3 regions of the Marinococcus halophilus genome follow, and region 2 is predicted to be linked to each of the others. Evidence: riboswitches for the same ligand, from Rfam matches in the RefSeq annotation. Region 2 holds a riboswitch; each other region holds the start of a gene.

Region 1 (7,791 bases), on a different contig from region 2:
AACCGCAATGGGTTGCCCGCTTGCAGGAACGATTGTTAATGATATTAATTTCGCCTTGAATGATTTAAAGGAATACGGAGAAATCAGCGAAGTAGACGTGGACATTGTTTGGAATCCACCTTGGAGTAAAGATAAAATGTCCCGTTACGCCAAAATCGCTTTAGGTATTCCGGATTGATAACAAGAGAGAGCCGGTTGGAATAGTCCAGCCGGCTTCTTTTGTTTATTTATTATTTTCATTTATCAGAAAAAATAAAATTTTCGGTTGAAATATATCGAAGAATGTATTATTATGTAAACATACTCAAAGGAGGCATTATTGTTTTGACAAACAGTCAACTGAACACAAATGAAATGATCGACAAAGGGATGCAGCAAGCCCACAGCATGAGCGTAGAAGAATCGGTTCGCACGATTGAAAACATCATGCAGGTCGAAGCAGCACGCCAGAAGGACTACGAAGACAATAAGATTGAAAATTTATAGGTAGTGAAAAGCGCGGACCCAATGGGGCCGCGCTTTTTGACGCTTACAGGCTCTCCTGGCTCGTTAAAATAACCGGGCCTTCTTTTGTGATCGCAATTGTGTGCTCGTACTGGGCAGAATGACCTCCGTCCCGGGTGGTGGCGGTCCATCCATTGGATGTCATTTTGCTTTGCCAGTCTCCGGTGTTGACCATCGGCTCGATCGTAATAACGTGGCCGGGCTTTAAGCGTCCGCCTTTGCCTGGAGCACCGAAATGAGGAATCTGTGGATCCTCGTGAAGGGTAGGCCCAATGCCGTGTCCGGTGAAGTCGCGTACCACCGAAAAACCTTCGTTTTCCACGTATGTTTGAATGGCGTGGCCAATGTCACCGATGCGGTTGCCCGCTTTGGCCTGTTCAATACCTTTATATAAAGATGATTCTGTAACCTCCATCAGCCGTTCGAGTTCACTGCTTACGTCACCAACGGCATAGGTCCAGGCAGAATCCGCCAGAGCCCCGTTTAAATTCACTACCATATCAATTGTAACGAGATCACCATTTTCAAGAGGACGGGCTCTTGGAAAGCCGTGACAGATTTCATCATTTATGGAGGCACAGGTTGCGTATTTGTATCCTTGAAAGCCTTTTTGTTCAGGAGTGGCACCGCGCTCTGCCAGAAATTTTTCGACAAAATCGTCAATTTGTTTTGTGGTGACGCCTGGTTTGACCATTTTGGCGATTTCTTTATGGCAGGCGGCAAGAATCTTCCCAGCTTCGTGCATAAGCTCAATTTCTCGTTCTGTCTTCAACGTTACCATCGTCTGTCTCCTTTTATTCAGTATCAAATACCATTGTAAAACATTCATACAAGAAATGCATTGTTTGGTGATTTCCTTTATAATTGCGGAATTGCACGATAGAAATGGAGGAAAATCATGAAGCAGCAGAAATGGTATGTAAAGGTCAGGGACAAGTTTTGGTTCGTTCCAGGCTGCTACGGCATTCTTAGTTTAATTATAGTAATAGGTACTTCTATTATGGACCAGCAGCTGCTGCGGCCTGTGTACAACAATGTGCCTTCTATGCTGCTCGTAGAAAATAACACCGCTACTTCCCTGTACAGCGCGTTGGTTACTGCATTATTGACGCTGACCACTATCAGTTTTTCTTCGATTATGGTTGTTTTGACAACGTACGCTACACAGTTCACGCCAAGAGCCCTGCAGGATTTTATGAAAAGCCCGACGACACAGCATACGCTCGGGGTGTTTACATTTGGGGTATTGTTCACCCTGGTAAACATGCTGCTTTTTTCAAGCGAAGGTAATAACCAAATTTTGATGCCTATGCTGACAGTTTTTGTGGCGCTTGGCTGTCTGGCCTTTTTTATAATCTTTATTTATCACTCCACCCAGTGGCTGCAGGTCAATCATCTGATCAGCCACATACGGTCCGATGCCTCGAGGGTGATCCAGGATGCATATACATATTCTGGAGTAAACAGCTTCAGCGAATGGAACGGCAATTTCCGGAACGATGAAGAAACAATCGTTCATGCTGAACGGTCGGGATACACCAATATGGTGAAGATGCCTGAACTGATTGCCTGGGCCAGGCAGGAGGAAGCCGTCGTCGAATGCTTGTTTCAGGTAGGAGCTTATGTTCATCAGGGCGAGCCATTATTTCGCTACTGGTCAAAGCAAAGTTTATCCCCAAAAATATTAAGAGGTTTTGTATTAGTAGGAGAAGAGAGAAGCAATGTTCAGGATATTGAATTCTCCATGCAGAAAATTGTAGAGATAGCGCTGCGGGCCATTTCTCCGGCGATTAATGATCCACATACAGCAGCCAATTGTATAAACCGTATTGGGGCACTGCTCTCCGAACTCAGTCATGAACACAGAAATGATCAGTACTTTGTCGACAAGCAGGATGAACTGAGGTTGTTTATGCCTGTAAAGCCCTTTAGAGAGTATTTATACAAAAGCTTTTACCAGATCAGACTGTACGGCCGGGAAGATATCTCGGTGATGGCAGCCTGCATGGAAGCACTGACGATGCTCGTGAAAACGGGAGATTCGTCTGTGTTAAAAGAAGTGGAATCATTTTCCTTTTATATGGAGCGGGCTGTCGAAGATGAACAGCTTGCCGACTGGGACAGAGAATACTGGCACACGCGTGTACAGGAAAAGGATACAGCTCTGCATCAGGCACTTACAAAAAGTAAGCAGATAACTTGAAACAGCCGGTAACGTGTGTGTATGATATATAAATGAAGTTCAACACGAAAGGATGAAAGATCAAATGAAAGTAGCAGCTATTGTAGGAAGTATCCGTCAGGAATCCTTTAACGGAAAATTAGTGGAGTACATGCAGGACCGTTACGGCGACATCATGGATATTGATATTTTAGATATCCGCGATCTTCCGCACTATGATCAGGACGAGGAAAGCAATGCTCCGGACTATGTGCAGGAGTACAAGCGTTCTGTACGTGAAGCGGACGCCGTACTTATTGCAACTCCGGAATACAATGGTTCAATTTCCGGCGTGCTTAAAAATGCTCTGGATTGGAATTCCCGGGTCGATTACGACTTTGCCGGCAAACCAACCATGCTGGTGGGAGCTTCTCTTGGCGGCCTGGGCACCGTGAAAGCGCAGATGCATCTGCGCCAGATTTTGAGCGCTCCGGGCATGAGTGCAAAAGTACTTCCCGGAAATGAAGTGCTTATTGGAGCTGTGCATGAAAAAATGGACGAAAACGGAAACTTAACGGACCAGGGCACAATTGATTTTCTCGATAATGTCGTAGCCGAATTTGAACGCTTTTATCAGGAAACAACGACTGTAGCCAACCGGGCATAAAAAAATCCCTGCAGAAATATCTGCAGGGATTTTTTTATGCTTTTGGAGCTTCGGTCTGTTCGGTTTGCAGATCTGTTCTGCTCCATCCAATAAACAATAAAGCTGCTGCGCCAAGAACACCGGCGACCAGGTATGGAAGATGGGCTGATAATGAATTACCGATTAATCCCGACATGACCGGTGCAAAAGCAGCGCCAAGCCAGCGAAGGAAATTATATGCTCCAGAAGAAATACTGCGCTCGTAAGGCGAATGCTCCATTACATGGCTGGTAAATAAAGAATTATTCAGGCCGGAAAATAATCCTGAAAGTACGATGAACATAATCATTAATACTGAGGAGGACGCAAAAAACAATCCTAAAAGCGTTAAAATAAAAGCAGAGAGGGTGAACGGCAGTAATTTCACAGGAGTAAACCGCCTCTCAAGCCTTCTCGATAAAACAGCCGAGCCGAAGGCCAGGCATAATCCCCATCCAAAAAAGACGAGACCGATTTGAATAGAAGTTAAAGATAAAATTAAAGGGGAGTAAGCAAGCACGACAAAAAAACCATAATAATAAAACATGCCGGCAAGCGCACCCTTAATGAACGGCCCGTGTGTAAAAAGATGACGAAGCTCCTGCCATCCAGCCGTAGCTTTAGCTTTTTTAGGAGCGGGCGGATGGACGAAAAAGATAACTAAAATAAAAGCGATAAGCATTAAAAGACTTGTACCAAAAAAAGGAGCACGCCAGGATAGATCCCCGAGAAGGCCGCCTACAAGCGGACCGCCGGCGAGGCCCAGGCCAATTGCCGCCTCATACATACCTACCGCTGTTTCCACGCTCCTCGAGAGAGCGATTAACAGGGTCATAGCAGTGGCGAAAAACATAGCGTTGCCAAGCCCCCAGCCGCCGCGAAAAAGGGCCAGTTCAGTAATGCCTCCCGCCACACTGCAAAGCAGGGCGAAGGCTGTAACGATCAAAAGCCCGGCGCTCATCAGCCGTTTATCACCAAACCGGCTCGAAAGGATCCCGGCAGGAATCATCATGCAGGCCATCACTAAAATATAGGACGTAAAAAGCAGCTCCACCTGCCAGTGAGAAGCACCGATAGAAGCCGCGATGGAAGGAAGGACGGGGTCCACGACGCCGATACCCATAAAAGCTAAAAATGTGGCGAAGATCGTAATCCACCGTGCCCTGGTTTGAATATTCATAAAGCAGTCACTTCTCCTTATTGAATGAAGATAATACGTTGTCAGCTTGGTTTTTCAGATTTTCCATTTCCGTTTTAAACGTTGTCATCTGGTTGATTTTTTGGTCGAGCATATCAATCTGGGCCTGAAGGCTATCAGAAATTTGTTTCAAATCCTCGTGCTGCATCGTCGTTTCCTGTACCGACTGGTAGTGGCTATAGACTGTTTTTACCTGCTCTTTCAAATCGAGATACTGCTGCAGCTCCTGAAGAGAAAACCCAAGAACCTCCTTTGCGGTTACTACATTCTGCAGACGTTCAATATCCTGGTCATCGTACACTCTGGTTCCTTTTTCTGTACGCTCTGGTGCTGATATAAGACCAATTTGTTCATAATAACGTATTGCACGTTTCGTTAAGCCTGTGGTTTGAGCGGCTTCTTCAATTTTGTACAGCATGCATCACCCTCCTGTTAAGTTTCATGATATAACCTTAACGTTAACGTCATATTTTGTAAAGGCAAAATGGGGCTTTGACTTTCTGAAATAATGTGATACAGTGTAGACAACTTAATAGGGAATCCGCTAGGGGTGCCGGTAACGGCTGAGATAAGGACTATCCTTAATCCCTTTGAACCTGATCTGGTTAAGGCCAGCGTAGGAAAGTGGAGACGGTAGAATACGTCTATATCAGAAGCAGCAGCTTTATAATAGCGGACGTTTATTCGAAGCCACTCCACCAATGGAGTGGCTTTTTTTGCTCCATTGGTCTTTACTGCCCGTAGTGGTTCCCTCCTAATTTAAAGGAGGAAGTAACAATGAAATTTTCAGAGCTTTTATGGCAGGACACAGAGCACATTTTTGAAGCCTGCTGGGAAAATCCATTTGTGCAGGGCATCGGGAAAGGTGATGTCCCAAAAGAAGCTCTTATCCATTACGTGAAGCAGGATTTTGAATACTTAAATGCCATGATCAAGACAAAAGCAATTGGGATAACAAAATGCACGTCCAGAGAAGACATGATCATGTTTAAAGATACCATTGATTTTGTGTTAAACAGTGAAACGCACCCGCACCATAATTTATGTGCGCAGGCGGGAGTGGCTTATGAAGAATTGCAGGGCTACGCGCTTGCCCCGGCTTCCCAGCATTATGTGCTTCATATGCTGCACCATGCTGAAAAGGGCACACTTGGCGATGTGATTGCGGTAACGCTCGCCTGCCCGTGGGTGTATTTGTATGTGGGTGAAAGGCTGATGAAAGAAGTGAATCCGAACGAGGACCATCCGTTTAACGACTGGATTCGTTTCTACGGAGACCGTGAAGAGCGGGAAATGTACAAATATATTGACCGCCTTGATGAACTGGCAGAAACAGCTACAGAAGAAGAAAAGCAGCGTTGGCGGACGTTATTTATGGAAGGGTGCCAGCTCGAGTATATGTTTTTTGAGGACGCGTATCATGCAAAAGACTGGCCCTTTGCCAGAACATTAACAGACGGAAAAAAAGCTTAATGATAAACAAACGCTTAAACCTCAGGGATATCGTCGTTATCTCATTTATTTCAGCTGTTCTTGGTGTCCTTTATCTTCTTTGGGTACTGCTCGGACAAATTGTTACGGGCGTCCTCGGGCCAGTTGGGGGCGGACTGATGGCAGGCTTCTGGATCCTCGCTCCGGTAATATGCGCCTATATCATTCAAAAACCAGGAGCGGCGCTGCTGGCAGAGCTTATTGCGGCTGGCACTGAAGTTATGGCCGGGTCTGTGAGCGCGGGAGCAGTGCTCGTTCTCGGCTTCACGCAGGGGATTGCCGCAGAAATTATTTTTGCCATGTTTTTCTACCGAATCTTTCGTCTGCCGGTATTAATGCTTGCCGGAATGGCAGGGACGTCTGCTGCATTTTTAACCCAGTATATTCTTTATGGATTCAGTCAGTACGCAGGTTCTGTTGTTGTATTTATGCTGGTAACCATGCTTATAAGCGGTGCTCTTTTAGCCGGGTGGGCAGGGAAAAGCTTTACAGACGCCCTGGTAAAAACAGGCGTTCTCGACCGCTTTGCTCTTGGCCGCCAGCGTCGGGAAGGGCAGCAGAGGAACGCTGTATGATTTATGCAGAGAATGTAACCATTGCATATCCTTACGCTGAGCCTTCGGTAGAGGGTTTTTCGGCTGAAATACGTACTGGGGAAAACGTGCTGCTGCTCGGCCCGAGCGGCTCGGGTAAAAGTACGTTGGCACTGGCCCTTCAGGGAATTCTTCCGCGCTCAGTAGAGGCAGAAGTGTCTGGTGAATTGAACGTATTCGGAGAAAATCCAGCGGTGAAATGCATTACAGAGGCTGCCAGAGAGGCGGCTCTGTTGTTCCAGGATCCCGATACCCAATTCTGCATGCCGACAGTGCGGGAAGAGCTTGTATTTACGCTTGAGAACCTGCGCGTACCTGCGGAGGATATCGAAGGCCGGATGCTTGAAGCCTTGCAGTTCACAGGCATGCTTTCTTGTATTGACGCCCGTATTGACATGCTTTCCGGAGGGATGAAGCAAAAAATAGCTGTGTCCTGCATAGCTGCTGTGAATCCGGAGATCTGGATTTTGGATGAACCGCTCTCCCAGCTCGATCCGGTAAGCCGTGAAGCAGTGGCCGCACTTCTTGGCCGTATTGCAGAAGCCCCTGATAAAACATTAATTTTGATTGAGCATCAGCTAAATGAAGTGATGGAGTGGGTGAGCAGGGCGGTCGTATTGAACCGCAATGGTCAGGTGACAGCGGATGGAAGCCCCGGCCGTATATTTTACTCCCACGCTGCTGTACTCGAAGCAGAAGGAGTGTGGCTGCCTGCACCTGCAGAAGCGGGAAAAAAGTTGCTCAGAAAGACGGAGACAACCAAAGCTGCTCTTCCCGTCACTTTGCGGGAATGGGAGGTGTTTGCAGCGGATTACCCTGTTGCCGAGGTTCATGCATCTCTGCCGCAGTCGAAACAGGGGGGTGAGCCTTCTCAGAAGCCGCCTGTCCTGAAGGTGGAACGGGCGGCCTCTGCCTATAGTATGCAGACGGTTTTCGAAAACGTGTCTTTTTCCCTTTACCCTGGAGAAATGACTGCCGTCGTAGGGGCAAATGGAGCTGGGAAAAGCACACTCGCACGAGTTCTTACCGGATGGGAGCCTATTAAAAGCGGTACCGTGTATGTTAACGGACAAGATATAGCCGGTCTGAAGCCGTACGAAATTGCCAAAACCTTCGGGATTGTTTTTCAACAGCCCGAGCACCAGTTTCTAACGCCGAC
Region 2 (7,791 bases):
TTCGCCCAACGTATGGCTTTTGTCCGGTGCTTTTTTCTGGCAGATGGGCGTCGGTCTTGCGATGGGAGGGCTGTTCGGGTGGGCAGCCTCCTGGACGATTAACCGCATTAATCTGGATTCGAGTGGCTTGTACCCCTTATTTGCGATCGCGTTTGCGCTGTTAACCTACAGCGTGACCTCTAGCATGAGTGCGAGCGGATTTTTGGCAGTGTATGTAGCGGCACTTTTGATAGGAAACTCCGATTTGATCTACCGCCAGCCGATTTACCGGTTTAATGAGGGAATGGCGTGGATGTCGCAAATAAGCATGTTTATCATTCTGGGCCTGCTTGCCTTTCCAAGAGATATCCTGACGTGGTCGAACATCACTATGGGGCTCATTTTATCAGCGGTGTTAATGTTTTTGGCGCGTCCGCTTGCCACGTTTTTGTCGACCTCTTTTTTCGGCTACAAGCCGAAGCAGAATATATTTCTGTCCTGGGCGGGACTGCGCGGGGCGGTGCCGATCATTTTGGCTACCTATCCGATTGTTGCCGGCGTGGAATCGGGCACCCAAATTTTCAACGTCGTCTTTTTTATTGTGCTCACATCCGCGCTGATCCAGGGCGCGACCATCGCTCCGTTAGCAAAATGGCTTCATTTATCCGGCCCCCTCCGGGAAGCCCCTACTCATTCTCTGGAGCTTGTCTCCCTCGGAAAAGCGAACGCAGAAATTATGGAATTTCAAACGAATGAAGCGACGCCGATCGTCGGCCAGACGCTTCAAAGCATTGAATTTCCCACCTCTGCGCTTATCAGCGCAATTGTCCGGGATGATGAGCTGGTCACGCCGATTGGTGAGACAGTAATCCAGGCTGGTGATTATTTGTATATTCTTGTATCACGTAAAGAGAAGCGTGTTTTAAAGCAGATGCTCCGGCACGATTACTGACAGAAAAGGGCCGGCGTTAAAGTGTATTAAATTTAAAGAAAGAAGGAAGGGCTCTGCATGGGTGTGCTGATCAATGTATTGGTCCCAATCATTTTAATATTTACGATTGGCTATTTGCTGCAGAAAAGGCAGGCAGTGGACATTCGGCCGGTGTCAGCTGTCGCTCTCTATGTATTAACGCCCGCGCTTGTTTTCCGGACGTTTTATGAAAGGGAATTGAACAGCGACATGCTGTCGATGGCTCTGTTTTCCGTGGTGTTTTTAGCGGTAATGACCGGCGTGATCAAACTGGCGGCTTACTTGCGCAAATGGCCAAAAGCAAATGAAACCGGCATGATGCTTTCCACCGTATTTATGAATGCGGGCAATTACGGTGCTCCCTTGATTTCTTTTGCTTTCGGTGATACAGCCTTTGCCTATTCGATTGTTTTTATGGTCATCCAGACGATGCTGATGAACACTGTCGGCGTCTATATTGCAAACAGCGCCAATATGGATGCGGCCGATGCGTTTCGCACAGTACTGCGGATGCCGGTATTTTACGCCCTGCTCGCAGGCGTCCTTTTTCAGCTGACCGGGATACCGATCGGGGCGACCTACTATGAAGCCCTTGATATGCTTGCCAGTGCAGCGATTCCGGTGGTTATGATTATTCTGGGTATGCAGCTTGCACGTATATCTGTAAAAAGCATGGATTGGAAGCTCGTGAGCGCTGGAACGTTTTTACGACTCGTATTCGCTCCGGCGCTTGCTTATTTGATTGCGTTATTGCTTCAGACTAATGACACGCTTACTACTGTGCTTGTTGTTTCTACAGCGATGCCGAGTGCAGCAACTATGGCGATGATTTCGGTACAGTTTGATTCCAACCCCCAGCTCGTTTCAGGTATTACGCTGGTAACGACTATTTTAAGCGTCCCTTCTTTATGGGTAGTACTGTCGATTTTTCAGGTTTAAAGATTGGGGATAAATTGACGGCAGCGAAGCAGCGCGTTATGATATAAGTAATATCGAACCACTAGGGGTGCCTGTTGGCTGAGACGGCGTAAAGCTGATCCCTTTGAACCTGATCTGGATTATACCAGCGGAGGGAAGTGGGGAAGAGATGCTGATACGACTATCTCCCCCCGCTTTCTAACGAAAGCGGGGTTTTTTGTGGGGAAATATATATTTGCTGGGGGTGCCTGCTGAGGCTGAGACCGGAGAAAGATCCGGAACCCTTTGAACCTGATCTGGAGAGCCAGCGGAGGGAAGCAGCCATGTTGAACCTTTTAACAGGCAGCCTCCTTCCTTCTGGAAGGAGGCTTTTTTATGGATAAAAAGACGAAGCCATGCATTCACGCAGTGTCGCCGCCGGATATCCCGGTGGCTGAGTGGTGGGGGAAGACGAGGGAGCTGGCAGACGTCGTTGATTATGTGCATATACGGGCACCGGAGTGGACGAAGCAGGAAAAAGAAACAGCTGTGAAGCTGGCGTTGGAAGAAGGAGTAAGTCCCGGGAAGCTTATAATAAATGACGAGCCGGAGCTTGCTGCTGCTTATCAGCTGGCCGGCGCTCATCTGCCCGAGCGCCGTACAGACTTCCCGGCTGACGGGCGCTGGGGCCAGTCTGTGCACTCCGCAGAGGCAGCGAAAAGAAGTGAGCGACAGGAAGCATCCTGGCTTTATTTTGGCCATGTTTTTGCTTCAGGCAGCAAGCCCGGAAAGGCTCCGCGCGGGCTCGGGGCGCTGAAAGCAGCCGTAACAAGCGTTCGTATTCCCGTAATTGCTATTGGGGGCATCACTTCTGAAAACGCGGAGGAGTGCATAGAAAACGGAGCCTCCGGGATAGCGGCCATCGCAGCTTTGTACGAAAGAGATCGTCCCGGGGAGGCAGCAGAGCAGCTTCGGGCCAGGGTAAGGAGTGATAGTAATGAAAGTTGATACTGAAGTTCTTATTATTGGGGCGGGGGTCCAGGGATGTTCCCTTGCATACCAGTTAAGCAGACGCGGCCGCCGCGTTATGATAATCGAAAAAGCTTCCATAGCTGCCGGTGCTTCGAAAGCGGCTGCCGGAATGCTTGGGGCGCAGTCCGAGTGGGAGGGTTCAGATCTTTTTCAGGAATTTGCGCTCGAAAGCAGGGCTATGTTTGCTGAACTGGTCCCGGAGGTGGAAGCGCTCAGTGGAATGGACGTTTCTTACGTAAATAATGGCATGCTGAAGCCGGTATGGAACAAAACGGAAGCAGAAAAGTATCAACGGTTATCAGGCCACAGCTATGGCGCGAAATGGCTTTCAGCACGGGAGACGCGAAGCAAAGAGCCAGCGCTTTCTGAACACATCCACGGGGCCTGGTCTATACCGAAAGACGGGCAGCTCCGGGCCTATGAATGGACATTGGCCCTTGCCAGGGCAGCGGAGGCCAACGGAACGGTGATTCGGGAAAATACCGCAGTCGATCAGCTCTTAGAAGCTGACGGCCGGGTCTGTGGAGTGAAAACAAGCGAAGGCAGCATCAAAGCAGATGAAGTTGTTTTTACGGGAGGAAGTGCCGGAGCCCGTCTGTTGGATGAGAGGGAATTCAGCCTCTATCCGGTGAAAGGCGAATGCTTGTCTGTACGCTTACCGGACGCTGCTTTGGAGCATACCCTGCACACTCCGGAAGTGTATATTGTTCCTAAAAAGGACGGAGAAATTTTTATCGGAGCTACAGAGAAGCCTGAAGACGCGAGTACGGAAGTCACTGTAGCCTCAATGCAGAAGCTCATGAAAGCAGCCGTGCATTTAGTGCCGGGATTAAAGCATGCAGGGATTGAAAGATTCTGGAGCGGTGTCCGGCCGCAGACAGGCGACGGGCTGCCGTATATGGGAAGAACAAGCAAAGGCCTGTGGGTGATGACCGGGCATTATAGAAACGGTATCCTTCTTTCAGCACGGAGTGGGAGCTGGATGGCTGCCCGGATTGAAAGGGAAAGCGTTCGCGAAGACTGGAAGCAGCTGTTCGCCGTGGATCCGAAAATACGAAAAGGAGGAGTCATTCATGCAAATCACGCTTAACGGTCAAATACAGAATATTGAGAACAGTCAAACCGTAGCCGAGTTACTGGAAGAGCTTCAAGTAGCCCATAAGAAGACGGTGGTGGAGCGAAACGGGATTATTGTGATGGAAGAACTGCACAAGGAAGAAGGTTTGAAGGACGGGGACAGAATCGAAATCATTCATTTTGTAGGAGGCGGATGAACGAATGCTTAACATTGGCAGTATGACATTTAACTCACATCTATTTCTCGGTACGGGAAAGTATAAAGACGCAAAAACCCAGCTGCAGGCGGTAGAAGCATCAGAAACTGAAGTATTGACCTTTGCTGTCCGTAGAATGAACTTATTTGACAGCAGTCAGCCGGACCCATTTGAGCAGATGGATGTTTCAAAGTACAGGCTTCTCCCAAATACTGCCGGAGCCAAAACAGCGGAAGAGGCGGTCCGGACAGCTAAGCTGGCGGAAGCGGCCAATATGTGTGACATGATCAAAGTAGAAGTAATTGGCTGTGACAAAACACTTCTACCGGACCCGGTGGAAACGCTCCGGGCTTCGGAACAGCTTCTTAACGAAGGGTTTACGGTTCTCGCCTATACGTCCGACGACGTAGTGCTTGCAAGAAAGCTTCAGGAAACCGGGGTTCATGCAGTTATGCCAGGAGCCTCTCCTATAGGAACGGGGCTCGGGATCATCAACCCATACAATCTTTCGCATATTATCGAACAGGCAAAGGTGCCGGTTATTGTGGACGCAGGCATAGGGAGCCCGAAGGACGCATCTTACGCCATGGAGCTTGGGGCTGACGGTATCCTTTTAAACACAGCGGTTTCAGGAGCAGGCGACCCTGTAAAAATGGCTGAAGCGATGAAACTGGCCATAAGAGCCGGTACTCTTGGTGCAGAGGCAGGAAGAATTGATAAGAAATTTTATGCACAGGCAAGCAGCCCTCTAGGAGGCCTCAGCATTTGAATACAGAAGAACGTTTCTCCCGGCAGCGGTTATTTCATGGAATCGGGCGGAGTGGACAGAAAAAGCTGGAGGAGTCCCATGTAATAGTGATAGGGGCCGGAGCTCTAGGGAGTTTAACAGCTGAAAGCCTCGTGCGTGCGGGGATCGGGAAATTAACGCTAATCGACCGGGATTATGTAGAGGTAAGCAACCTGCAGCGCCAGCAGTTGTATACAGAAGCGGACGCAGCAGCGTATACACCGAAAGCGGAGGCAGCGAAAAGACGGCTGCTCGATATCCGGAGTAACGCAGTCATTGATATAATTGTCGGCGAAGCAGATCCGGCCGTGCTTGAAAACTGTCTGCCTGCAGACCTTATTATTGACGGACTCGATAATATGGAGACGAGGCTGATGATTAATGATACAGCGTTGAAGCACCGGATTCCCTGGATTTACGGAGCCTGTGTGGGGGCATACGGACTAAGCTATACAGTGACACCGGAAGAAGGGCCGTGCCTGCGCTGCCTGATGAAGGGCATTCCGATGGAAGGTGAAACGTGTGACACGATGGGAATTATTGCCCCGGCTGTCCAATTTGTGAGCGCCACGCAGGTGACCGAAGCGATGAAGCTGCTTACTCATTCCTTTAAACAGCTACGCGGAACGCTGTGGTCGTTTGATGTATGGTCGAACGAGAGTTCTTCCATTCGTGTAGACTCGCTTCAGGATGTTCATTGTCCCTCCTGCGGAGAATCGCCAACGTATCCAGCGCTCGCATGGAGTGGGAGAAGCAAGGCAGAGACGTTGTGCGGCAGGGATGCCGTACAAGTGAAGCCTCTTCCGGACATGCAGGTGTCACTCGAGCGTACAGCGGACGCTCATAAAAAGCACCTTTCCAAAGCGAATCAGCATCTGCTGGTGTTAAATATTGAAAACAAGCGGCTGGTGCTCTTTAAAGATGGAAGGGCCATCATTCACGGGGTCTCCGGGGAAGTGGAAGCTAGATCGTTGTATCAGAGATACATTGGAGGATAAATATTCCTTGTTTCATTTTACGGGCGGAGTGGTAATATTCCTTGCAAGGAGGGGGAACTATTGCCTACCGCTCGTATTTTTTCGACTGTAGAAGAAGCACAGAAGGCTGTAGATAAATTGAAAATGCAGGGTGTTCAAAGAGAACAGATTTATGCTTTAGCTCTTGAAGCGGAAAAGGCGACTGCGAAAGAACTAAAAGTAAGTGATACAGAAGCAGACGCTACAAGTCCGGTGGAATTCGTAAAACAGTTTTTCCGCCACGGGGCCTCCGATATTTATGAACGCTTAACAAAGCTGGGCTATAGCGATAAAGAAGCGCGTGACCTGAGCGAACAGCTGGAGGAACATAATATACTAATTGCAGTGGCTGAAGATCCGGAAAAATTCTCTTTTGAAAAGTGAATCTTTTCCGGATTTTGTTCAGTCTCAGGCGTTCGGAGGAGGGGCGGTTCGATTAACATCTATTCTCCGCTTTTCTCTGTCCAGCTCCGAAGCCTAACCGCTCGGGGTTACTTTCCAGCCGGTTTCGGGCAGCAGGCTGCCCTGCACGTCTGGGAAGTACCTGTCGCGGTTGAGCAAGGCTCCTCTGCTTTTCTATCTGTCCAGCTCCGGAAGCCAGCGGCGGGGCGTCCCTTCAGATCTTTGGTAAAGAGAAAAGGCCTCTTTATCCAAAGCTCTTCCAGGGCCCGTGCCGCTGAACAGGCTTCCTACGCTTTTCTATCTGTCCAGCTCCGGAAGCCAACGGCGGGGTGTCCCTTCAGATCTTTGGTAAAGAGAAAAGGCCTCTTTATCCAAAGCTCTTCCAGGGCCCGTGCCGCTGAACAGGCTTCCTACGCTTTTCTATCTGTCCAGCTCCGGGTGTTACCAGCTTAATCCATTCGTGATTTCAGATCGTTTGCGACTTCGTCTCAAGCCGACTGAAACCGACGAGCTGTTTAAGCTGGTGCCCAAACACCCTTCGCTTTTCTATAAATTTTATGTAATTTTTATGAATTATGGCTGTGACAGCTGCAATGATTAGTTAGTATGATAGAATAACGGTGGTATATAGACTAATAGTTGCGTTAATATAAGGAGAGTGGTATTGTTTCGATGGGAATTCTACTCGGATGTACATATACAACGGCAACTTGCACTCTACGAGGTAGAAATTACCTTTTAGATACCCATAGAATTACGCTTGTTTGAACTATTAGATTGTATTAAATGATGTGGAGGTAACTGACGTGAAAATTATTGTTGCAGGTGGAGATGGATTTTGTGGTTGGCCGACCGCGCTTTACTTATCAAAGCAGGGTCATGACGTATCAATTATCGACAGCATGGTGCGTAGAAAAATTGATGAGGAGCTTCATTCCAACTCGATCACTCCGATCGCGAGCCTTGAAGACCGGGTGGCAAAGTGGAAAGAGCTGACAGGAAAAGAAATACGTACATACGAAGGAGACCTTCAGCATTACGATTTCCTTCAGCAGGTTATGGAGCAGGAAAAGCCGGAGGCCTTCGTGCACTTTGCTGAACAGCGCTCCGCTCCTTATTCGATGATTGACCGGGAGCATGCGGTTTATACGCAGGTGAATAACGTAGTAGGAAATTTAAACGTGCTTTATGCTATTAAAGAAATGGCACCGGACTGTCACCTGATAAAGCTTGGTACAATGGGAGAGTATGGCACTCCTAATATTCCAATTGAGGAAGGCTATCTGGAAGTGGAGCATAAAGGCCGCAAAGACCGCCTTCCGTTTCCGAAACAGCCGGGGTCCTTTTACCACCTATCAAAAGTGCATGACAGCCATAACATTATGTTTGCCTGCCGTGTGTGGGGCATCCGTGCTACGGATTTAAACCAGGGCA
Region 3 (7,791 bases), on a different contig from region 2:
TTCGCCGATGGAAGGGTCGATATTTATCCAGCTGGAGCCTCGTTCAACGGACGTGGTTGTGACCATTCAAGATGAGGGGCCTGGTCTTTCGCCTGAGGTGTTGCCATTTATCTTTGAACGATTTTACCGAGCCGATAAAGCTCGAAGTCGATCGTATGAAAGCAACGGTCTTGGCCTATCGATCGCCCAAAAAATTGTGGAACGTCACCACGGATTCATCAGCGCGTCGAGCACGGAAGATCAAGGAGCTACGTTTACCGTGGTTCTTCCATATACTCCTTTCGATTCGTAATTCATATTGCGTTCATCTTTCTGGTTTACGATAAGTACCAGAAAGCGAAAAAGAAAGGAGTTCATCATGTTTTTAGCCTGGCGTGAATTAACCTATGCCAAATTACGTTTCAGCCTTATTGGATTGGTCATCTTTTTATTAACGGTATTGGTGTTATCGATTTCAGGACTGGCGCAGGGATTAGCCTCCGACAATGCTTCCAGCATGCAATACATGGATAAGCAAGCCGAGAAAATAGTGCTCGAAGCTGAAGCCGACAAGCAGTTATCACGTTCGGCCCTTTCCGACCATGATTTGGAGATATTACAGGATAGACCTGAAGCTCATTTATTGAGTCTTCGTCAAGGAACGGCTCAAAGTCATGGAAAGGAAGTAGATGTCGCCGAAATGTATATGGACTTAAGCAGCGACCTGGCTCCTTCAGTGACCGACGGCGAACTTCCTGCCGATGATACTGAAGCTGTGATTGATCATTCCGCCAAAGAGGACGGCCTCCGCCTAGGTGATACGCTGGAGCGGCCGGACGGTACAGAAGTAACCATTAGTGGATTTACAGAAAACCAGCGGTACAGCCATACGCCGGTGCTGCACGTTCGGGATTCTGCCTGGAAGCAAGGAGAGCTTCCGATCAGTGCGGTCATCTTAGACCATGCACTTCCGGAGCAAGTGAATGATCAACTGCAGAATGCTGAAGTCATGAATATTCGTGCTTCTTTTGAAGGCATTCCCGGTTATACTTCCGAGCAGACGTCGCTTCAGACCATGATCGTTTTTCTATTTCTCATTTCGTCCATTGTATTGGCGGCTTTTTACTACATTATGACGATTCAAAAGCTGGCCCAGTTTGGGATTTTAAAAGCTATTGGGGCAACCTCTAAAACATTAGGAATATCATTGATCCTACAGGTTCTGCTGCTCACGACCGTCAGTATCATTGTCGGTGTAGCAGTCACGGCAGGAATGGCTGCCGTTTTACCGGCAGCGATCCCTTTCTCCTTGTCTTTAGGAACCGTCCTATTGTTGGCGGGGCTCTTCTTATTCGTCGCGTTGTTGGGTTCTCTATTATCCTTGGTCAAGGTGATTCGCATTGATCCGTTGAAAGCTATTGGAGGTGGTCAGGCGTGAATGATGTATTAACCATGGAACAAATCGAATTTCAGGCTCAAGCCGATCAGCAGCCTATTGTTCAACACATTGATATCGCTTTGCGCCCCCAGGAGTTTGTGGCTTTAACCGGCCCGTCCGGATCGGGCAAAAGCACCTTGCTTTCCATGGCAGGAGCCTTGCTTCAGCCAACGTCAGGAGCGCTATCGATTAATCAGACAGACGTTCTGCGCTTAAATTCTCAAGAAAAAACGAAGCTTCGTTTACAGGACATCGGATTTATCTTTCAATCAGCTCATTTGTTACCTTATTTAAAAACGGCGGACCAGCTTCGCTATGTTGGCAAACTTGCGGGTCTGACAAAGCAAACCATGGATCAACGCATCCAACGACTGCTTCACATGCTTGGGCTCGAGCATCGGCAGCATCACTTTCCCCGGCACTTATCTGGCGGAGAACAGCAGCGTGTCGCGATTGCAAGAGCCTGGATGAATGATCCTTCTTTAATTTTGGCCGATGAGCCAACGGCTAGTTTAGACCGGGAACGTGGAGAACAGGTCGTTCAAACACTTCGCCATCAGGTCAAGGAATCGAATAAAGCGGCTATCATAGTAACTCATGACACCCGCTTGTTTGCTTACTGTGATCGAGTCATCTATTTAGACAATGGGCAAATTGATCATGAGGATGCCTCTGTCGTTCTATAAATAACGTCCATCCCCTTCTAGGGTAGCTTTCTTGGGGGATGGGCATCTTGTACATAGTCAAAAATAAAAGATTTTTTATCTGTGATTCTAACAAAATCAATGTCTTAAAGTTTTAACTTCTAGACAATGCCCTGAACACCCCGTTTTTATAGCCAAAAACGGGGTGTTTTCTGTCTAAAAGTTCGTCTATATGATCAGAAGTTATTTCGTTTTATTTTAATACAATAAGTAGTCTTTTTTATTGAAATAATTGTTAACCTTTTTTATTATTTAGTTTACAATACAGAGCCGCCTGTATATACTAATGGATAAAGGAGGGAGTCTATGATTCAATCACGACTACACGGCTTTGTCTTAGCCGCATTATTTGCGGCTCTGATGATGATTGGAGCGAATATCACATCCATTGCTCCTATTTTTGTGATCGGCGGGGTACCAATTACGCTTCAAACAGCGGTTTGTCTATTATCCGGTCTGCTACTTGGCAAAAAATATGCGCCGCTGGCCATGGTTTTATACATGCTAATTGGCCTCGCCGGGATGCCGGTATTTGCCCGTTGGTCAGGGGGGCTTGATGCTATCATCTCACCGACATTTGGCTTTTTGCTTTCCTATGTTCTGGTAGCTTATGTGGTAGGTGTTCTGTCCGAACAAAAACGTTCACTCGCAGCCTTTAGCGCAGCAGCGCTTATAGGCACAGCGCTCAACTACCTAGTAGGGACGAACTGGATGTATATGGCCTACGAATGGTGGTTTGCCGCACCGGGTGGTTTTTCGTATACGACCGTCTGGTTGTGGATGCTCGCGCCGATGCCGAAGGATATTCTATTAGCTGTTGGAACTGCCTGGTTGGCGCGTCGTCTTCTGCGTATTTTGCGAAAAACAGAACGAGGAACAAATTCATCAAAAGGAGCTGCATAACCTATGGGAACATTCTGGATTGAACGGGCCAAAGAAATACAACAAGGAAAACATCTAACGCGGGAGGAAGCAGCTGCCTTTCTGAAAGAGCCGCGGGAACTTCTGCTCGAACAGCTGGAAGCGGCCTACGTGCTCCGCTCGCATTATTATCAGAACCAGGTAAAATTAAATATGATCATCAATACAAAGTCCGGGCTCTGCTCGGAAAACTGTGGCTACTGCGCCCAGTCGATGGATTCCAAAGCGGTGATTTCCAAATACCGTATGATGCCTTCTGAAGAGATCGTGCAAGGGGCTCGGGAGGCGGAAAAGCGCGGAGCTGGGACCTACTGTATTGTGGCAAGTGGCCGCGGGCCCTCAGAAAAAGAGCTTCGGATTGTGGAAGAGGCAGTCGGAGAAATTAAAGCCACGAGCCAGTTAAAGGTATGCGCCTGCCTGGGAATTTTAAAGGAAGGCCAGGGCGAGCGGCTGAAAGCAGCAGGCGTGGATCGTTACAACCATAACGTTAACTCCTCGGAGCGTTTTCACGATAACATTGTTACCACGCATACATACGAAGACCGGACGGGAACGGTGAATGAAGCCATCCAGGCAGGCATGTCCCCCTGTTCCGGATTGATCGCCGGAATGGGTGAAAGCCATGAGGATATTATCGATGTATTGTATGCCTTAAAAGAGATTGATGCTGATTCCGTTCCGGTGAATTTCCTTCATGCGATTGAGGGTACCGCTTTTGAACACCAGCCAGGACTCCGGCCGGAAGAATGTCTTCGTATTTTAGCGCTTGCCCGAATGATTCTTCCTTCGAAAGAAATCCGGGCAGCCGGCGGGCGCGAAGAGAATTTAAAAAGCATGCAGCCGCTTGCGTTATATGCCGTGAATTCGATTTTCCTGGGAGATTATTTAACTACGCCGGGCCAGGCGTGGAGAAAAGACCTTCAAATGGTTGAAGATGCCGGGTTTGAAATCGAAGATAACGCATTCACTCGGAGTGCTGAAATGTATTCCCAATGAGCATATAGCTGGTCTCCTGCTCTATTGTTGCAAAGGAACTGCTCCCTCTTTCTTCTGTTTAGAGCTGAAAGTAAACTGTTAAGGCTTGTCGTGCTGCAAGGGAAAAACTAGCAAAGGGCTATTTCGACAAAAAGCGAATATCAAGCGCGAAACCATTGTTCTTCCATAAAAGACGAATGCTTTAACTATTTATCGGTAGTTTCGGAGAGATTCGAGAGTTTTTCCACCATGAGGGCTTTATATTATTGGTAGGTTTTCACCCCCATTTAACGGTACGGTAAGGGTAATAAGGTTCTTGGGGTGTTTAGGGTTCATCAGGCAGTATTTGAAGAAATTATTTATAAGATACTGCGATTTTTAAAGTATATTATAATGTCCCAGGAAAATTGACAATGTATATCTGCATGTTAAGATAAGTGAAAGTTTAATCACATATTGTTCCACTAGGGGAGCCATCTGACGGCTGAGAAAAAAGATCCTTTTAAACCCTTGGAACCTGATCTGCGTACAAGCAGCGGAGGGAAGTGGAGTTGTTCAGAGGCATACGTGTATGTTTATCCGACGACCACTCTCAAGATTCGAGGGTGGTCTTTTTGTGGTTTCAAGCATTATTGGTGCGATAAAAGGAGGCGTTGATCATGGCATTGACCTATAACGAGCTCAAACGAAACATCGAACACTTGATTCACCAAGAAAGTTTTTCTAATGAAGCATTTACCATAGCTGCAAAAGAGCTGTTTTCGTTTCAATATCAACACAATCAAGCTTATCGGACATTTTGTCGTAAGCGTCATTTTCACCCTAAATCGATCGAACATTTCAAAGAGATCCCCCCTGTACCGATCCAGGCGTTTAAGGAAGCAGCATTAACCTGTTCCACCGAAAACGAAATAGAAAGAGTTTTCATGACGAGTGGGACTACTAACCCTCATAAGCGCGGGAAAAATGCTCATAGAGATCTCGATATTTATGATTTGTCTTCGAAGAAATACTTTAAAGAAACCATGATGCCGGATGAGCATCAAATGAAAATGATTGTCTTGTTTCCTTCAGAAAAAGAATGGCCGAATTCATCACTTGCTCATTATCTTCAAATTATTAAAGAAGCATTTGGAAATACACAAAGCGAGCATGTGGTATGGGAAGGAAAATTCGATCATAAAAGGTTACTTTGCTTGCTGCAAGAGGCAGAAACGAAAAATGAACCCGTTTTTGTTCTTGGAGCGACTACTTACTTTCTGTCCTTTTTAGAGCGGTGTAACGCAAGCCACCTTTCCTTTCATCTTCCAAAGGGCAGTCGAATCATGGACACAGGAGGAATGAAAAGCTCGCCGAATAGGATGGATATTTCGGATGTTAAACAGCAGCTAAGTCAATTATTTGGTCTTTCACCAGAGGTTTGCGGGAACATGTACGGAATGACAGAATTAAGCTCCCAGATTTACGACCCATTGTTCGACGCTAAAGGTAAAAAGGGATGGAAAAAGACTCCACCCTGGCTAAAAACCATTGTGGTAGATCCAGAAACAAAGATTGAAAAACGAAAAGGAGAGCCAGGGGTTATTGTTCATTATGACCTTGCCAACATTAATTCTGTCATGGCTATCATGACCGAAGATACAGGGATCAAGGGAGAAAATGAGCACAGCTTTTATTTTTTGGGTAGAGTCGAAGGAGCAGAAGCTAAAGGCTGTTCGCTAGCTATTGAAGAATTTTTAACAGCTTATCAAGGAGACTTTCACTCATGAGTGTGCTATATAAAGCCGGTTTTATCCCCGACCATATGAATGGGGAGCTGACATATTCGAGATGGACGTTTAAAAATCACGGCAAAACCGCTCAAGTGGATGTTCCTGTACTCAAAGCTTCCCAAACTACTAGGCTTGGTACTTCACTTAAAAAGCAGCAGCAATCATTTAGCAGCCACCATCGAGTAGACGAAATTGTTAATGTGCTTGATCAAGTAGTGCAGAAATGGCTTGATCCAGCTGACAAGTTTCGTCGGATAGCCGAAGAGGCACTTCCGGTCATTACGGGGTATGATCAAAACATGATCCGTTTATTTTTGTCCCGTTACTTACGCCGGTTCCGAAAAGAAAATCTGCAGCGATTTCTAGAAGAAGATTTTTCGAACCCTTTAGTACTCGATGAATTCCGTCCACGAAAAAGCGGAGGCCTGACCCGAGCTTACGGCGCAGAACTGCTGACGTATATTTTTTCCGGCAATGTTCCCGGCGTGCCTCTCTGGAGCCTAATCGCCGGAATGTTAGTAAAGTCAGCCTCGATTGGAAAATTTTCTTCTGCCGAACCCCTTTTTCCCAGTTTATTTGCTCAGTCTATTCAAGAAGTGTCCCCCGAATTGGCAGAAAACCTGGCCATCGTTTGGTGGAAAGGAGGAGATTCTACTGTAGAAGAGAGCGTTTTTCATCAATCTCAAGTCGTTGTCGCTTATGGGAATGAACAAACCATGAACAACATTTCAGGCAGAGTCCCTCCTCAAACTTCTTTTCTGCCACACGGTCCAAAGGTAAGTCTAGGCGTAGTAACCAAAGAAGGCGTAAGCAACTCCTTAGCCTGGGCAAGCGCTAAGCGGGCAGCTACGGACGTCTCCTGGTTTGATCAACAAGGTTGTTTGTCACCACACGTGCTATATGTAGAACATGGAGGGGATTACTCGCCAAAAGAATTCACCTCCCTTCTTGCCCAGGAGATGAAAAATTTCCAAAGCAAAATGCCACGAGCAGAAACCTCCGTGGCTGAAACAAATGCGATATTAAAGGTAAGGACAGAAGCGGAATTTAAAGCTGACACTGATGTGCTAAGCAGTACGGATAGTACCGCGTGGACTGTTGTTTGGCAAGAGCAGCAATCACGCTTCCCGCTTTCCCCCCTCAACCGACTCATTACGGTCATTCCTATCTATGACTTGGAAGAATTAAAAGAAAAAACGGTTCCCATTCAGCCTTATGTTCAGACCGCGGGCATTGTTTGCCCTCCTCAACGATTCCAATCCCTGATTAATTTGTTAGGAGAATGCGGGATGACCCGAATTAGCTTTTTGGGAGAAATGACTTTGCCTGAACCAGGATGGCATCATGATGGGCGACCAAACCTTGGCGACCTTGTCTATTGGTGTGATGTGGAGTCGTCTGTCGAACATTTGATGGAAGCTTTTGACCCCAAACGGGACTAACACCACAGACGTACCAATAACCCTGTTCAGAAAAAGTGCGATAAATCACGTATAAAAAAAGAAGGAGCGTATCTAACAATGGAAGGATTATTAAAAGGAAAGATTGCCCTGGTGACTGGATCCAGTCGAGGTATTGGTGCTGCTATTGCTGAAAGCTTTGCCAAAGCTGGGGCTCACGTTATTGTTAACTATGTTCGAAGTGAACAGAAGGCGCGAGCGCTGGCAGATCAATTAATGGAGGCTTACGATGTTGAGGCATTACCTATTCAAGCTGACGTTACGGAGGAGCAGGATGTCCAACACATGATAGACCAAATCCTCAAAGAATTCGATACCTTAGACGTTGTTGTAAATAACGCCTTATTTGATTATAGCTTTGATCCTGAAGCGCGAAAAAAAGCCTGGGACATCGATTGGGAGGATTATCAGCGACAACTGGACGGGTCGTTAAAAGGGAGCTTCCATGTATGTAAATATGCCATGCCGATCATGAAAGCTAATACTACGGGAAAAATTATTAATATCACCACGAACCTCCTTTATCAACCAGTGGTCCCCTA

The links. Region 2 has a riboswitch for thiamine pyrophosphate ahead of B5066_RS05635 (thiamine phosphate synthase). Riboswitches for the same ligand answer to the same signal wherever they lie in the genome.
Region 1: linked by a shared signal. The riboswitch ahead of tenA (thiaminase II) and the one ahead of B5066_RS05635 (thiamine phosphate synthase) in region 2 are both predicted to bind thiamine pyrophosphate.
Region 3: linked by a shared signal. The riboswitch ahead of B5066_RS00600 (LuxE/PaaK family acyltransferase) and the one ahead of B5066_RS05635 (thiamine phosphate synthase) in region 2 are both predicted to bind thiamine pyrophosphate.

Annotation. Positions count from the first base shown of each region.
Region 1 is NZ_FVZD01000006.1:931,241-939,031, forward strand. Features, by position in the region: gene B5066_RS10805 (metal-sulfur cluster assembly factor) at 1-178, shown strand, start outside; gene B5066_RS16760 (YuzK family famiily protein) at 325-486, shown strand; gene map (type I methionyl aminopeptidase) at 530-1,285, opposite strand; gene B5066_RS10815 (DUF2254 domain-containing protein) at 1,403-2,707, shown strand; gene B5066_RS10820 (NADPH-dependent FMN reductase) at 2,772-3,332, shown strand; gene B5066_RS10825 (MFS transporter) at 3,367-4,530, opposite strand; gene B5066_RS10830 (MerR family transcriptional regulator) at 4,538-4,966, opposite strand; TPP riboswitch at 5,085-5,188, shown strand; gene tenA (thiaminase II) at 5,326-6,021, shown strand; gene B5066_RS10840 (ECF transporter S component) at 6,021-6,614, shown strand; gene B5066_RS10845 (ABC transporter ATP-binding protein) at 6,611-7,791, shown strand, end outside.
Region 2 is NZ_FVZD01000005.1:652,256-660,046, forward strand. Features, by position in the region: gene B5066_RS05625 (potassium/proton antiporter) at 1-931, shown strand, start outside; gene B5066_RS05630 (AEC family transporter) at 989-1,888, shown strand; TPP riboswitch at 1,942-2,041, shown strand; TPP riboswitch at 2,098-2,200, shown strand; gene B5066_RS05635 (thiamine phosphate synthase) at 2,243-2,854, shown strand; gene thiO (glycine oxidase ThiO) at 2,844-3,968, shown strand; gene thiS (sulfur carrier protein ThiS) at 3,952-4,152, shown strand; gene B5066_RS05650 (thiazole synthase) at 4,157-4,921, shown strand; gene B5066_RS05655 (ThiF family adenylyltransferase) at 4,918-5,937, shown strand; gene B5066_RS05660 (general stress protein) at 5,998-6,339, shown strand; gene B5066_RS05665 (NAD-dependent epimerase/dehydratase family protein) at 7,164-7,791, shown strand, end outside.
Region 3 is NZ_FVZD01000003.1:78,160-85,950, forward strand. Features, by position in the region: gene B5066_RS00575 (sensor histidine kinase) at 1-292, shown strand, start outside; gene B5066_RS00580 (ABC transporter permease) at 359-1,417, shown strand; gene B5066_RS00585 (ABC transporter ATP-binding protein) at 1,414-2,103, shown strand; gene B5066_RS00590 (biotin transporter BioY) at 2,428-3,024, shown strand; gene bioB (biotin synthase BioB) at 3,028-4,038, shown strand; TPP riboswitch at 4,474-4,578, shown strand; gene B5066_RS00600 (LuxE/PaaK family acyltransferase) at 4,677-5,786, shown strand; gene B5066_RS00605 (acyl-CoA reductase) at 5,783-7,231, shown strand; gene B5066_RS00610 (3-oxoacyl-ACP reductase) at 7,310-7,791, shown strand, end outside.